DNA from 3 places in the Brevibacillus sp. MS2.2 genome. Region 1 is predicted to be linked to each of the others. Evidence: riboswitches for the same ligand, from Rfam matches in the RefSeq annotation. Region 1 holds a riboswitch; each other region holds the start of a gene.
The links. A riboswitch is a leader RNA that binds a small molecule or an ion and turns the genes downstream of it on or off. The one in region 1 is predicted to bind cobalamin.

Region 1 (5,553 bases):
AACTGGGCTTGCTGCACCAAAGCTCTAGCAATCAGCACCCGCTGCTTCTCCCCACCTGATAAACTGAAAAAGCTGCGATCAGCGTATGTATGCATCCCTACCCTCTGTAGAGCATCTTCACAAATCCGAACGTCCTCTGCGTTATCAGACTGAAATAGCCGCTTATGCGGAGCACGTCCCATATTCACGATTTCGGTTACCGAAAAATCGAATTCAACAGAGGACTCCTGCCGTACTGCCGCCATTCGCTGAGCGTTTTGACGTGAGGTTAACTTGTATACGTCGTCGCCATCAAGCGAGATCCATCCCGAACGTGGCTTCAATACGCGATAAATGCTTTTTAGCAACGTGGATTTTCCGCTGCCATTCGGCCCGATCAGTCCCACAAACTCTCCGGACCGCACCTCCAGACTAACATGGCGAAGGATTCCCTTTTTCTCCAGTTCGACCGATATATTCTCAACCAACAAATTCATCGTCCGCTACCTCCAAAGGAATAAGAACTCCGCAACATCAACCAGATAAAGAATGGACCTCCACACAGCGCTGTCAAAATACCAATCGGCAGTTCTTCCGGTGCAAATGCAAGTCTGGCGACTACATCGACCCAAATTAGAAATATCGCGCCAAACAATGCGCTGACAGGCAGGACACGTCTGTGATCTGATCCGACCATCACACGGACGATGTGGGGCATCATTAATCCGACAAAACCGATTGATCCCGCAATGGACACAATCACCCCCGTGAGTAGTGCCGTGATCACCAGGAGAAGCTTGCGGAATTGCACCGTATTAACCCCCAATGTCCCTGCTGACTCCTCGCCCATTAGCATCGCATTGAGCGAGCGGTATTGGGCCATTAAGACGATGAGGCAGATGACGACAATCAATGTCGGGATCGTCAGGTACTCCCATTTCCCCCCAGCCAGACTACCACTTAACCAAAACAGGACTGTCCCAATTCCATGCTCATTCGGTGCTGAAAAAACAAGGAGACTGGTAATGGCCGACAAGATTGCAGATATCGCAATTCCAGCCATGAGCAGGCGTACCGTCGAGTTTTGTCCTCCAATACGGGATAGCGTAAAAATGAGAATGATTGACACAAGGGAGCCTGTAAAAGCGCCAAAGGATAGTGCATACTGCCCGTACATGCTGAATGCTCCGAATATAATCACCGAGGTAGCGCCAACCGAAGCACCTGAAGATACGCCTAATACATACGGGTCAGCCAGGGAGTTGCGAACCAACGACTGGATGGCTACTCCCACGACAGACAGACCTGCGCCGACGATCGCCCCCAAGAGAACACGTGGAAAGCGTATATCCCAAATAATCGTTTGCTCCCCTTTGGACCAATCCACCTCAATCCATTGGTTCAACATCGGAATTTTTGATAAGGCGATTTTCCATACCGTTGTCGGCTTAATCTCCACTGAACCCAAGGTAACTGCAAACGTAATGGAGAGGAAGAGTCCGACCAGTAGAGTAATGATGATATAAGGTAACTTGATCTGTTGCAGTGCTATTCCCTCCCTTAAAAGGGTCGTACTCTATTTAAATTTATCCGGGTAGAGTCCTTCCGCCAAAATTTTCAGCGCAATCGGTGCTCGAACGCCTTCAGAAGCCGCAGACAATGGCAATACCATTAGTCGTTGATTTTTAATTGCCGGGATATCCGCCAGTTCTTTTTTGGTCAAAAGGAAATTACGTTTTTGCTCGACGGTTCTATCACCGTAGTCAACGATAATAATCACGTCTGGATTGCGACTCACTACTTGTTCCCAACTGACCTCTGCCCAACCCTTTTGAATGTCATCAAAAATGTTCTTACCGCCAGCAGTTTTGATTAAGGACGTCATGTAGTTGTTTGCTGCTGTGAATGGTTTATCTTCCCCGTTGTCGTACACGAACACGTTAAGTGGCTCGTCCACCTTGCCAATTTTACTAAGCGTTTGGTCCATTTCACTCTTCATTTTATTGATCAAATCATTGGCTTTGTCTTCCACATGGAAAATGCGTCCAATATTCGTAATGTCTGCAAACACATCGTCGATAGTCGGGCCAGGCATGCTAGATGATGCTTGCAGATACGATTTGATGCCGACCTTTTCCAAGTCCTGCATCGATCCTACGCCCTTTTCGCCGAATCCGCTTTTCCATCCAGCGTACACGAAGTCTGGGTTGGCTGCCAGCAGCACTTCTTTCGTTGGATACTTATCAGACAGTACCGGAATCTTGTCGTAATCTGCTTTGAGCTCTGGAAGGATTTCATCGTCTAGGTAAGCGGTTCCGACCATTTTATCAGCCAGGCCCAGTGCCAGCATGATTTCGGTGACGTGTTGGTTCAATGTCACGGCACGCTCAGGTGCTGTTGGATAGGTCATTTCGATGCCATTATTGGTTAGTGTTACTGGCTTGCCCTCTGCTGCTGGAGTAGCCGTTTGTTCTGTTTTGGCTGGAGCCTGTGTTGTCGTAGAGGAGCCGCATGCCGAAACCAAAAGCATGGCAGCTGTCATGATACCGAAAGCTAGTCCTTTCATTACTGCATGTGTTTTGTATGCCTTAAACATCTGTCATCCCCTTTTCTGTATATATATGATGGGTTGAACCAAATCCTCCACAAAAAAAGCACCCCCCATTTCAATCGGGAGGTGCATGACAAACGTAGATATAGCGATAAGCAGGCGCAAAGGCGCCCGTTCATAGACTGCTTCCACATCTGCCCCATCCTCGTGGGTCGATTGTATATGCTCGCATGGCAGGTCTCCTGGCTTACGAATCAACACCCCCAGCTACCTTCCCATTTTTTGTCTCGCAAAAAACAGTGGCTATTCGCTAGTTGCTCCTCGTTACAGTGGCGGGACCGCGCCGGTTTCTCACCGGACTTCCCTTTTAAGCTGACGGCATATGCCATCTAGCACCATTCGATACGTATTCAATTTTTACGATTTATTCATTCATTAATAGTAGTCAGTTTTTTCGGGAACTGCGTGAGAATTTCAACGCCCGTTTCCGTAACCAATACATCGTCTTCAATCCGCACTCCGCCTACACCTGGCAGATAGATGCCTGGCTCGATCGTAAAGACCATTCCTGGACGAAGCACTTCTTGGTTCTGGCTGTGAACAGATGGATATTCATGTACATCCATCCCAAGTCCATGCCCAAGACGGTGCATGAAGTATTCTCCGTAGCCTTTTGCGGTGATGACATCGCGAGCGGTTTTATCCAAATGCGCAAAAGTCACACCCGGACGAATCTCAGCAATGGCCGCTTCGTTGGCAGTCAATACTGTCTCGTAAATTTCTTGAAGCTGAGCACTGATCTCGCCTACAGCAAAGGTACGGGTAATATCGGATACATATCCGTTGGCTGCTACCCCGATATCAAACAAAAGCAAGTCGCCTTCTTGCACCTGGCGCGTTCCTGGTTTCCCGTGTGGCAGTGCCGACTTCTCCCCTGCCAATACCATGGACGTAAAGGACGGACCTTCGGCACCCAAGCGCTTCATCTGGAATTCCAGCTCAGCTACGATTTCTGTCTCGGTCATGCCTGTCTTGACTTTTTTCAGGGTCTCCCGCAAGGACTCCTCGACCAACTGAACAGCGTGCTTCAAACGCTCCACTTCATCCACCGATTTGATCAAACGCATTTCACGCAGTGGCTCTTCCACATCCACATAGCTCGACGCCAGAACAACCTGTCCAAGTGCTTCATAGCGCTCGACAGTCATATGACTTTTCTCAATACCCAGCTTCGTCAAATTCGCTGGCAACACTTGCTTGAGGATTTCATACGGGTTTTGGATATCCGTATGTGTATGGATATCTTGAACGAACGAAGCCTCTGCCGCTGCCTCACGATCAAGAGCAGGTACTATTAAAGAAGGTTTTCCCTCCGCAGGAATAACGAGACCCATAAAACGTTCATGCGGGTCTGTAAAAAATCCGGTCAAATAGTAGACGTGCTTGGGAGAGGTAATCAACACCGCGTTCAGCTCTTGCTCTGTCAAAAACGTGTGGAGCTTCGAAATGCGCTCTTGAAACAACTTCTTCACCCTGCTTTCACCAATTATTCTATTGCGAGAATACCACTTCCCCATCAAAAAAAGAAGACTTCAATTGAAAAATCTACTTCGTATCGGACAACCTAAGGGTGGGGTGAAAACGAAAATGGAACAAATACTCGTCCATCAGGATGGCAAGCAGTTTGCTTTTCACATATCAGGGAAAGGCCAGCCGCTATTGTGTATTCATGCACCATGCATCGGCTCCATCAATTTTGTTTATCAGCAAACACTCGCAGATACATATCAGCTCATTGTCCCTGATCTGCCCGGCCATGGCGACAGTTCACCGATGGAGAAGCCCTTTTCCATTGGGGAGCTGACAGAACGGCTCCATAAACTTGTCGGGTCACTCGGCATTGAACGTCCCTTTATTTTGGGGTACTCCCAAGGTGCTTCTATCGCCCTTGAATACTGTCTTCGCTATCCTGATCATGTACAAGGCGGAATACTCGCGAGTGGTTTTTCCGAAGTGAATGACCTGTATTTGCATGGACGATTTTGGATGGCCCAGGCGTTGTCGATGCTTCACGGCGTTCCTCTTCTTGCCCGTTCAATTGCTTCCTCCCATGTCGATGACCCAGAAATGCGGGAGAAATGGACGGCCCACGCCTCCAAAACAGATCCCAACAGCTTAAAGTACCTTTACGCTGCGGGACATCGTTATCAGTGTACGGAGCGTCTGGGCAACATCCAGCTTCCGATTTTACTTGCCTATGGCAAACAAGATCAACGGATACACCATTATGCGCAAATGCTTACCATGAAATTACCAAAAGTAAAACTCGAGATGATCCCTAACGTGAAGCATCAAGTCATCACGAAAGCTGCTCCTGTTTTCAATCAGTTGTGCCGCACCTTCATGGAAAAAGGTTAAGGATAAAGAAAAAGACAGAAGGACGGGCAACTCCAGCTCCTTCTGTCTTTTTACAATTTAACTAGCTCTTCATCCGCGGGTCGAGTGCATCGCGCAAACCGTCCCCAATTAAGTTAAAGCCGAGAACTGTCAGCATGATAGAGAGCCCTGGAAAAATAACAGTCCATGGTGCTTTCTGAATGTACTGACGTGAATCAGCGAGCATTTTTCCCCATTCCGGTTCTGGCGCTTGTGCTCCCAGTCCGAGAAAGCCAAGTGCTGCTGCTTCGATTATCGCTGTGGCGATCCCCATCGTCCCTGTCACAATGATTGGTGCGAGGCTGTTCGGCAAAATATGCTGCATGATAATCCGGGAATTTTTCATCCCGATTGCCCGTGCGGCCATGACGAATTCTTCTTCCTTCAAACTCAATACGCGGGCGCGCACCAAGCGTCCAAATGTCGGAATGTTAATAATCGCAATCGCAATCAAGGCGTTTTGCAAAGAAGGCCCCAAGATGGCAACGACAGCGATTGCCAAAAGAATACTTGGAAACGCAAGCATAATATCAAAGAGACGCGAAATGATTGTATCAATCCATCTGCCATAATATCCTGCCACAAGA
Region 2 (5,553 bases), on a different contig from region 1:
CCAATTAGACACCCAAAGAATCAAGCAATCAACCAGAATGACTGTCTTTTGTTCTTGTATGTCCACTTGCGCTGCGAGCTTCTCGAGCCACTCTGTCAATGCGTACGGCTCCTCGATCGTTTGCCAAGGAAAGTTGGACTGCAAGCGGCGGTCTCGGTGGTGCAAGATCCGCTCTTCCATTTCCTCATCAGTGCTTTGTGCGGTCGCGATGTAAACACCTGAGGAGCCCAAATGTGCCGCGTATTTTTCGGCAAACGTGCTTTTTCCGCTGCGTGCTCCACCTGTAATGAGTACAATCATGCTTCTGTCTCCTTACACAACCTCTTATACTTGCGATTGCAAAATAATTTGCGGCAAATGATGAACAGGATGTTCCATGACAATCGGTCTGGTTCCGTATACAGCCTCGATTCTGTCACTTTGCAAGATGTCTTTGGGTGCGCCGACGCTTATCTGCTTTCCTTTATGCAGCATCAAAATACGATCGCAGTATAAGGAAGCCAGATTCAGATCGTGCAGCACAGCAACGACTGTCACCTGCGTGGTCTTTTGCCATTTTCGCACAATGTCCATGAGTTGAATCTGGTACCCGATATCGAGGTAAGTCGTGGGTTCATCGAGCAACAGCACTTGGGGTCTTTGGATTAATGCCTTCCCCAAAGCTACGCGCTGCTTTTCCCCACCACTCAACTGATCCAGTGTGCGCTCTTCCAAATGTTCAAGACCGAGTATCTGTACGATTTCATTAATGAGCGATGCGACATCCTGCTTCTCTTCCCCCAGCCAATTTTGGTAAGGAAAGCGCCCCATCTCCAACACCTCTCGGACACGAAAGCCGACTGGCGGCAGACCCTCTTGCTCCAAAACAGCCAGTATTTTGGCAAGCTCTTTGCGTGGATAGGAATGAAGCTTTTTCTCTTGAAGCAATATGTCTCCTGCATCTGGCTTAATGACACCTGAAATGATTTTTAGCAGAGTGGATTTACCGCTTCCATTGGGCCCGATGATGCCAAAAAATTCTCCCTTGTCCACGCAAAAATCGATGCCGTGCAAAACTGGCGTATCCTGATACGATTTTTGCAAGTTACGCACATTGATCATCGCTTACGTTACCTCTTCCTAAAGCGTTTATTTTGCTTCAATAAATAGGCGAAAAACGGTGCTCCCAAAAATGCTGTCACGACGCCGAGCGGGATTTCCGTTGGACTCAACAGCATTCTGGCAAGCGTGTCGGCCCACAATACGTAAATACCACCGAAGATCGCAGCCATGGGCAGTAAAATACGATGGTCAGGACCAACCAGCAATCGGACGAGATGCGGTACCACCAGGCCAACGAATCCGATAATTCCCGCGATAGAAACTGCCGCTGCGGTCAGGAAAGTCGAGACGACCAGAACCACGAGCTTCGTTCGATCCACATGGACGCCGAGATGCGCTGCCTGCCGCTCCCCTAACGCAAATAGGTTCAAGGAACGCGCATAGCTCACAAGCACCATTCCACCTATGACCAAGTACGGAATCAAGACAGATGTAAAGGCCCAGCCGCGAAATGACAGGCTGCCCATAAGCCAGAACACGATCTCATTCACCGTCTGGTCAGATAGCGACACCATAAAGGAAACGAGCGAGCCGAGAAAAGCCTGCACCACGACACCAGACAAAATCAAGGTCTCGGTTTGCAGCTTTCCTTGCGTTTTCGCGAGTCCAAGTACGATCCATAAACTGAGCAGTCCTGTAAGAAAAGCGACGACAGGCGTGCTCCATGCACCCAAAAAGCTGATTTGCAAACCAAAAAGGATCAAGAAGGCTGCTCCGACAGCAGAACCGGATGCCACGCCCATCGTAAACGGATCAGCGAGCGGATTGCGCAAAACGCCCTGAAAGCCCGCTCCTGCAAGTGACAAGCAGGCCCCAATCAAGACAGCCAATACAACGCGTGGAAAACGAACCTTCATGACAATTTGCTCAGAAGACTCTGGCCACGTTACGCTGATCCACTCAGACAAGCCCGGGATTTGATGAAGCAGGATGAGCCATACTTGCGAAATGGGGAGTTGGGCCGCCCCCATCGAGATGCTGATAACTATTGATGCCAGAAGAACGAAACAGCTTACTCCTCCCCATATGAACAATCGTTTCTTCATTTTATTTCACCAGGTCAGGGTAAATCGTCTTGGCTACTTCGATCAACCCTTGTGTAATACGTGGACCAGGACGGGACAAAATATTTTGGTCCATGCCAAAGATTTGTTTTTCACGGATCGCCTTCATTTTATCCCAGCCATTGCGATTCGCGATCAGATCCTCCAGCTTGACGCCAGACTTTTCATCGGTAATTCCGCTCGCATACAAAATGACGTCCGGGTCGTTTTGCAAAATCTTTTCTTCACTGATCGGATTCCATCCTTCGGTGTCGGAAGCAATGTTTGTCGCTCCAGCCAGCGTGATGAGTTCGTCCATGAATTCGCCTTTTCCGACTGTCCAGCCCGGGGAAAATTCCAGGTATACCTTTTTCTTCTCTTCCGGTTTTACATTTTTCACTGCTTCTTGAACGTACGCGATGTCTTTCTTCATTTGCGCGACGACTTTTTCGGCTTGTTCCTGTGTATTCGTGATAACTCCCATCGTCAAAACATTGTTAAGGATATCATCCATCTTTGTCGGATGGCTAATATAGACTGGCATCCCGAGAGATTTGAGCTTGTCAGCCACTGGCTTCTCCATCGAAATTCCACCAACGATCATATCCGGCGTTTGAGCGAGAATTGCTTCTTCGTTTGGTTTGACGACCCCGCCAACTTTTGGCTTTGCCTTCGCCGCATCTGGATAATCATCATAGTCTGAGACAGCTACGATCCGATCTTCCAAGCCTAGTGCGAACAAAATCTCAGTCTCGGCAGGTGATGTTGAGACAATTCGCTCAGGAGCTTTTGCAAAGGTTACTTCTTTTCCTGCCGCATCCGTGACTGTCAATGGATACGTTGTTTGTTTTGCAGACTGCTCGGCCGCATTCTCTTGCGGTGCTGGCTGCGGTGCGCTTGTTTGTCCTCCTGGTGCTGGCTGGCTGTTATCGTTACCCGCACAACCTGCAAGGCTCGCCGCAACTAGCAGGGGGATCATGAATCGCAATGAACGTTTCATATGTAGAACTTCCTTTCTGCATGTCAAATCGACTGTTATTTCCAATAAAAAAGCGACCCTTGCTTCCATTCGGAAATCAAAAGGGTCGGCACCTTTGGGCAAACAGACAGGATGGTCTGCTTCCTGAAATAGGCCGATCCTTTCCGCGAAGGCAACAGGCACGAAAACAAACAGGCAGGTCTCCTGGCTTACGGCTGAGGAACGAGCCGATTTACAGTGGCGGGACCGCGTCGGATTTTCACCGACTTCCCTTTTCACCCGATCTTTTTGTTAGAAAGACGAGGCACCTATTTGCTGTTACGTTTGAAATTGTCACAGTTCATGACTCATCCTACATCATAGCATTCCTTGGATGAAAAAAGAATGACAAACACATAAGGCAGTACTTTCTTGCCTGCTAAAAATGAAAAATGCCTGAACAAAAGGTTCAGGCAAATGTAAAGCTTTTGGCAGGCTATTACCCTCGTTTGTGCAAATAATCCAGAATGCCCATGGAGCATACTTGCAAATCGAGCTTGAGTACCTCGAAAACTTCGTGGTCCTCATTAATGCCTTGTGACTGTAGATGATCCGAGACTCGTTCAACTAACTTACGAGACAGCTCGTCATAAGTTTGACCAGCAGCAAGCGTTGATTCTCCTTCCGCCACAAATATGGGGAGCCACTCACGAATTTGGCGGTACACGTCGTCTACCTGCTCTGACATCCCAAAATGACCAAAGTAAATCCGACTCAACTTGCTCGCTTCAAAACGGCTTAAAGACGCTAACATGGCATCCGGGTCAAACTGATTCGGCGAAGTAGATGGCAGCACGAGGTGAATACCATCCTTTTTAAGCTGTGGATAGAGTACACCTGCGGTATCACCTGTGAACATGCCGCGGCTTACGGGATCGTAGATGCTGAAGTGATGATTGGCGTGACCTGGGGAATCCAGAAACTCCAATGTGCAATTCCGTCCGATCTTGAGTGTATCTCCGTCCCCGCGAATCAAAATCCGCTCCTCGAAAACTGCCTCAATCGGATCAAACAATCGATCAAAATCATCATGATACACGGCTCTCGCGCCTGCGATCAGTCGGCTCGGATCTATGAGATGACGTGCACCTTTCGGGTGGACAACGACCTTTGCATTCGGACAATCCTTCAGAAACAGTCCTACTCCTCCTGCATGATCCAGGTGAATGTGCGTCACGATGATGTATTTTACTTGTTCCGGCGTATAACCGAGCTTGGCGAGACCAGCCTTGATGTATGGGACAGAGGGGCTTGGCCCTGTTTCTACCAATGTAAGCTCCTCTTCCGCGATCACATACGTCCCCGTACGTTCCGCCCAGCCCATATCGAAACCGTCTATTAAATGGATGCGTTCCCCTAAGTCGATTGGCTGTGATGATTGCATGTAAATACTCCTCCTTTTCAAAAAGTCTCGAGATGCCATTTTGTTGTAGGAATATTTACACTTTACCATCTATTTTGGACGCATTGGAGATAAACAACACAAAATCTTCATATTTTTATCGTATGATGAGGGCAGCAAAAACAATTCCATTATCTGGAGGGGTGCAAAATGGGTCAGCTTTTTTCTGAGTTACGACCTGAGCATGAGAAGTTTATCAAGAAGCAACGGATGTTCTTTGTTGCCTCTGCTCCTATGGACAAAGATGGTCACGTGAATCTTTCACCGAAAGGATACGATTCTTTTCGCATAATATCCCCTAATGAGGTCGCCTATTTAGACCTGACTGGAAGTGGAAACGAAACCAGTGCACATCTACAGGAAAATGGCAGGATTACGATCATGTTCTGTGCATTTGAAGGCCCCCCTCTCATCATGCGCCTATTCGGCAAAGGAACGGTTATTCTCCCAGATACACCTCGGTGGGATGAGCTCGTAAATGATTTCCCGCTTCTGCCTGGTGCTCGTCAAATCATTACCGTAAACATACAGGAAGTAAAGACTTCTTGCGGCTGGGCTATCCCCTTCTATTCCTATTCAAAAGAACGCGAAACCCTTCAGAAATGGACTTTGGCTAAAGACGAGCAGGAGCTGCTTGATTATCAAAAGGAATACAACATAGTAAGCATGGATGGATTGCCAACACCCTTGGGACAAAAGCTTTTTCCCGCAGCAGGTGGGGATAACTAAGCGTAAAACGCAAAGAAGCTGCCTTGCTCGCAGCTTCTTTTTTTGAACCTTACTTGCTGGTATAAATGGCCACTGCATCGCGGAGAAACTCGGCAACACCTGGCTGCTCCTTGTCATAGTAAGCGGTAAAGCGAGGGTCATCAACATACATCTGGGCCACCCCTGCGTGCGCTTCCTTACTGTAGCTGTCCCAATAAAAGCTCAGCCATTGACGGTGCAGATCAGCCGCTTTTTGCGACAATTCATGAGCAGGATCACCT
Region 3 (5,553 bases), on a different contig from region 1:
AAACTTTGAAAAAGAATACATGGACAAGGTATTCCAGTATTTTTTGGATGAATATAAACGGGGACGTACACCGAATCCGGATGTCATGTGCAACCGTGAAATCAAGTTCGGTGAGCTTCTCGCCAAGGTCATGGATCTTGGGGCAGATTATATTGCTACCGGCCATTACGCGCAGGTCAAGTACATCGATGGTGAGTACAAGCTGATTCGTGGTGCTGACAACAACAAGGACCAGACTTACTTCTTGAATGTATTGGGCCAAGAACAGCTATCCAAAACGATGTTCCCGATTGGTCATCTCCCGAAACCGCAAGTAAGGGAGATCGCAGAGAAAGCAGGACTCTATACAGCGAAAAAGAAAGATAGTACAGGGATCTGCTTTATTGGTGAGCGCAACTTCCGCGAGTTTTTGCAAAACTATTTGCCTGCCAAACAAGGAAATATCGAGACCGTAGATGGAGCAGTCATCGGTACGCACGACGGGCTGATGTACTATACACTGGGTCAACGACAAGGCTTGGGTATTGGCGGAGGTCATGGCACGAGCGGACAGCCTTGGTTTGTTGTAGACAAAGATCTGGAGCGGAATGTCCTGATCGTCGGTGAAGGCTCTGATCATATCCGTTTGTACTCGAAGAGTCTCTTGGCGACCAACGTGAGCTGGGTGAGTGACAAGAAGCCTTCCGAAACGTTTACTTGTACAGCGAAATTCCGTTATCGCCAGCCGGATCAGGGAGTAACCGTTCACCCACTGGAGGATGGTACCGTAGAAGTTGTATTTGATCAGCCGCAAAAAGCAGTGACACCTGGTCAAGCTGTCGTCTTCTACGATGGGGAAGTATGCTTGGGTGGCGGTACGATTGACAAGGTACGCTTAGTCGATAAAGAGAACTAAGATAAGACGGGGGAAGCACTCGGTGGATGCTGCGAAAAAATCAAAAGTGATTATCGTTTCGTTTTTGGCGGGAGCGGTTCTCTTGGCGATCATCTCTTATTTCGGGATGGCCTCCTTGGGGAAAGAGCATATGGCGACGATCCAAAACGTCATCAAGGAGAACGGCGGGGTTGTTACCTCGGGTGGAGTGACAGCGGTTCCGCTGGAAGAAAGTCCTTTTACTAACAGCGGAAAAGGCAATACCATCTACCGCATCTATTATACGAAAGATGGGCAAACGTTGACGGCTTGGTATCGTGCTGATAATGAATCCTCCATCAAGAAAGAGCCGGAAGCATGGATTCTGCCGTGAAAACAAGGATAAACCTGACTGGGAGAGTGAAGGCATCACATGACCCAACATGCTGGACTGCGTGAGCTGGCTGAACTGATTCGAAGACTCGAGCCAGAGTTAGCGAGTGCACAATTAAGTATTCTTGCTCATGAAAATAAAGAGGAAATCGCAACGCTGTTAGTGGAAGGACTCGGTACGAAGGTACCTGTCCAACATAGCTCCGGCGAATATGCGAATCATTTGGCGGTTTTGCGGGTAGGGGCGAACAAGTACACCTTCGCGCAAGATTGGAGAGAAGTGTACATCAGTGAAATCAATTACTGCGCGTGTCGCATACCTCCAGGGGCCCATGGGTTGTTGGTTCACCATATCGATTATCCAGGCGTGATTTATGACGTCTCACGAAAACTGGCTGAATATCAAATCAATGTTTCCAAGTTGAATGTATCGCGCGAGCAAAAAGGGAAGAATGCCCTGCTTATCTCTGTGACCGACGAAGAGATTACACCGACGATTGTAGCTGCCATCGAAGAGCTGCCCCAAATCACCAAAGTGTTATCTCTACAGTAAGCGAATCATGATAAACAAAAACTGCCCGTTTTTTTAGCGGGCAGTTTTTTTCGTAGCGAATTTGAGTCCTTGGCTAACCAAGACTGGCAAAACGGACGAATGATTTTCGGCAACAAATTCTTGGAAGGAAGCTTTGATTTGACCTTTGCCCATGGAGGCTAATCGTTCGACCATCGCCAGGGATTTTTCTTTGACCAAGAACCGGCCATCGTTTTCCAGCTCTCCAATGGTGAGGAGCGCATGGACGTCGAGGTCATCTGTCAGCAGGCTCGGCAATTGGCTCTCCTTCGCAAGCAGGACACTCTCATTCCAGTGGATCGAGGGACTTCCAGCGATATACCGCTGAAAAGCGTGTGGTCTCGACAAAAGTACATGCAAGACAAACAAGCCCCCTAGCGAATGTCCAAAAATCGCTTGCTGCGTCCGATCGATGGGGAAGTCATTTTCGATGCTAGGCTTGAGCTGCTCCTCCAAAAAGGTGAGGAACTGCTCTGCTCCCCCCATCTGAGGCCAGGCGGCTCCTTTTGGGTTGCCAGGAAGCTCTGAGGCGGGAACTTCATAGGTGTAATCAAAGAAACGGGCAGGATGGTACGGATCGTCCGTTGGATACCCAATCCCGACGACGATAGCAGGATACACGCCAGTTCGTTCAGGGCCACGTGATTGTATCCGTATCGCTTCGGTCATGGTGGCAAAAACAGAGTTGCCATCTAGCAAATATATGACGGGAAAGCCTGATTCCGGAGGGGGATCGGCAGGAACACTTACGAAAATATGATAGTCCCGCTCTTGATAAGTCATGCTTTTACTGTAAGAACGAGGAATGACGACAGGTTGATAGTCGGTGCTTTTCATGAGGGCTACTCTCCAATCTTTCCATGGCTAACCAACACGCACAAAATCTATTATATGAACGAGAACCAGAGATTAGCAATAGCCGAAAAAGGAGAATAGTTAGTTTTCGAAAAGAGCGCATACTGAGCTTGACTCCTACGATATATTGAGGTAAAGTAAGTTTTGCCAACTACATATTGATGCGGTAAGGTGTTTGCCAGCCAGATTTGGTAGACTTAATAGGGAAGTCGGTGAGAATCCGACGCGGTCCCGCCACTGTAATGAGAGAGTTCCATTTGCGAAAGAATGCCACTGATCATGAACGATCGGGAAGGTGAGAATGGAGCGATGATCCAAAAGCCAGGAGACCTGCCTAACCGCTTGCACTGTTTAACCTACGGGAGATAGGGAAGTGTTCGAGCGCTCAATTCGCATTGGCGAATTGCTAGATGGAAGTCATCACGCGCATTCGGCATGTAAACGTCGGATGCGCTTTTACTTTGGCTAAATAACATACATACAGAGTAAAAAATGCAGGATAGGATGAGGGACATGCTAATCGCTTATGATTCAAAAACAGGAAACGTCCGAAGATTCGTCAACAAAATTAATTTGCCACATGTGGAAATTGATCAAGATATGGTGCTGGACGAGCCATTCATTTTGATCACATACACGACGGGATTCGGACAAGTGCCGGAGAAGGTGGCGACGTTCCTGAAGCGAAATCATGTCCATCTGCGCGGAGTATCTGCCAGCGGCAACCGCAACTGGGGAACCAGCTTTGCCAAAAGCGCGGATACGATCGCGAGCCAATACGGCGTTCCGGTGATTTCTAAATTTGAACTGTCCGGTACCGGCCGTGACGTGGAACAATTTACGAGTGGGGTGGCAGCAATTGCGGCATATTGAATTGAACAACGAACTGATGCAGCGTGGCAATGACGGATTTTATCAACTGGAAAAGGATCGGGAAGCGGTTGCGGTCTTCATGGAAGAAGTGCAGTCCAACACGATGACTTTTGGCAGTGTCAAAGAACGCATGGACTATTTGATCGAGAATGACTTCTATGAAAACGTCTATGAAACATACACTGTTGAGCAGGTCGATGAAGTTTTCCGTTTGGCTTATGATGCTGATTTTCAATTTGCTTCGTACATGGCTATCTCCAAATTTTATAAAGATTACGCCTTGAAAACGAACGATAAATCGATGTACTTGGAGCAGTATCCAGACCGGGTGGCCGTTGTGGCACTGTCCCTTGGACAAGGTGACTTTGAGCTCGCCAAGCGTTTAACAGTATCCATGATGGATCAACGCTTGCAGCCAGCGACACCAACCTTCCTGAACGCAGGCAAAAGCCGCCGTGGAGAAATGGTCTCCTGCTTCTTGCTCGAAATGGATGATTCACTGAACTCCATCAACTTTATTTTGGGAACTTGTATGCAGCTATCCAAAATTGGCGGCGGTGTAGCCGTGAACCTGTCCAAGCTTCGCGGACGGGGAGAGCCGATCAAAGGCGTCGAGGGCGCAGCAAAAGGTGTCATGCCCGTTCTCAAGCTGTTGGAGGATGCGTTTTCCTACGCGGATCAAATGGGGCAACGCAAAGGCTCAGGAGCAGCGTACTATAACATCTTCGGCTGGGATATCAACGAGTTTCTTGATTGCAAAAAGATCAATGCAGATGAAAAAGCACGCATCAAAACGTTGTCCATCGGCCTGATCGTACCAAATGTGTTCTACAAGCTGGCTGAGGAAAACAAGCCATTGACTGTGTTTGCTCCGTTCTCCGTGTACAAAGAATACGGCGTGCATCTGGATGATATGGACCTCGATGATATGTACGAGGAGCTCTTGGCAAACGATCGCATCAAGAAAAAGACTGTGATGAGCGCACGCGAGATGTTGACCAAAATCGCGATGATCCAAATGGAATCAGGCTATCCGTACATCATGAACAAGACGAATGCGAACAACAACCATGCGCTGAAAGATCTTGGTTCGGTGAAAATGTCCAACCTGTGCACGGAAATCTTCCAGCTACAAGAGACTTCGACGATCACCAATTACGGCGAGATGGATATCATCCGTCGCGATATTAGCTGCAATCTGGCATCGCTCAATATCGTCAACGTGATGGAACGCAAAATGATCCGTGAATCCGTCCACGAAGGAATCGAAGCCATTACTGCCGTCAGTGACATGACGCGTGTAGAAAACGCTCCAGGCGTTCAAAAGGCAAACCGCGAGCTGCACTCCGTAGGGCTTGGTGCGATGAACCTGAACGGTTATCTGGCAAAGAACAAAATCGCTTACGAGAGTGAAGAAGCGAAGGATTTCGCTCGTACGTTTTTCATGATGATGAACTTCTACTCCTTGGAAAAAAGCATGGAAATTGCCAAGGAAACAGGTAAGACCTTCTTGGGCTTTGAACAATCGGAATATGCAAAAGGTACTTATTTTAACAAGTACGTAACGAACGATTACAGTCCGCGGACGGAAAAAGCAAAGCTTCTCTTCGAAGGAATGCACATTCCGACACAAAAGGATTGGGCTGACCTACAGCAAAAGGTGCAAAAGCATGGCGTTTACCATGCGTACCGTTTGGCGATTGCACCGACACAGAGCATTTCCTACATTCAGAATGCGACTTCTAGCGTGATGCCAATCGTCGAGCATATCGAAACGAGAACGTATGCCAACTCGACGACGTATTACCCGATGCCGTACTTGTCGCAGGAAAACTATTTTTACTACAAATCGGCGTATGTGATCGATCAATTCAAAGTAATTGATTTGATTGCCGAAATTCAAGAGCACATCGACCAAGGAATATCGACTGTGCTGCACGTGAACAGCAATATTTCAACCAGAGAACTGGCTCGCTATTACATTTACGCAGCGAAAAAAGGTCTGAAG

Region 2: linked by a shared signal. The riboswitch ahead of HP568_RS09585 (ABC transporter substrate-binding protein) and the one ahead of HP568_RS07610 (ABC transporter substrate-binding protein) in region 1 are both predicted to bind cobalamin.
Region 3: linked by a shared signal. The riboswitch ahead of nrdI (class Ib ribonucleoside-diphosphate reductase assembly flavoprotein NrdI) and the one ahead of HP568_RS07610 (ABC transporter substrate-binding protein) in region 1 are both predicted to bind cobalamin.

The regions. Positions count from the first base shown of each region.
Region 1 is NZ_JABSUZ010000006.1:142,239-147,791, reverse strand. It holds gene HP568_RS07620 (ABC transporter ATP-binding protein) at 1-476, opposite strand, end outside; gene HP568_RS07615 (FecCD family ABC transporter permease) at 473-1,531, opposite strand; gene HP568_RS07610 (ABC transporter substrate-binding protein) at 1,556-2,575, opposite strand; cobalamin riboswitch at 2,746-2,945, opposite strand; gene HP568_RS07605 (M24 family metallopeptidase) at 2,959-4,053, opposite strand; gene HP568_RS07600 (alpha/beta fold hydrolase) at 4,178-4,948, shown strand; gene HP568_RS07595 (ABC transporter permease) at 5,010-5,553, opposite strand, start outside.
Region 2 is NZ_JABSUZ010000008.1:86,995-92,547, forward strand. It holds gene cobU (bifunctional adenosylcobinamide kinase/adenosylcobinamide-phosphate guanylyltransferase) at 1-300, opposite strand, end outside; gene HP568_RS09575 (heme ABC transporter ATP-binding protein) at 325-1,101, opposite strand; gene HP568_RS09580 (FecCD family ABC transporter permease) at 1,110-2,147, opposite strand; gene HP568_RS09585 (ABC transporter substrate-binding protein) at 2,149-3,144, opposite strand; cobalamin riboswitch at 3,301-3,450, opposite strand; gene HP568_RS09590 (MBL fold metallo-hydrolase) at 3,602-4,546, opposite strand; gene HP568_RS09595 (pyridoxamine 5'-phosphate oxidase family protein) at 4,715-5,293, shown strand; gene HP568_RS09600 (MerR family transcriptional regulator) at 5,343-5,553, opposite strand, start outside.
Region 3 is NZ_JABSUZ010000003.1:134,282-139,834, reverse strand. It holds gene mnmA (tRNA 2-thiouridine(34) synthase MnmA) at 1-895, shown strand, start outside; gene HP568_RS03695 (hypothetical protein) at 918-1,247, shown strand; gene HP568_RS03690 (ACT domain-containing protein) at 1,287-1,799, shown strand; gene HP568_RS03685 (alpha/beta hydrolase) at 1,833-2,654, opposite strand; cobalamin riboswitch at 2,825-3,024, shown strand; gene nrdI (class Ib ribonucleoside-diphosphate reductase assembly flavoprotein NrdI) at 3,186-3,545, shown strand; gene nrdE (class 1b ribonucleoside-diphosphate reductase subunit alpha) at 3,532-5,553, shown strand, end outside.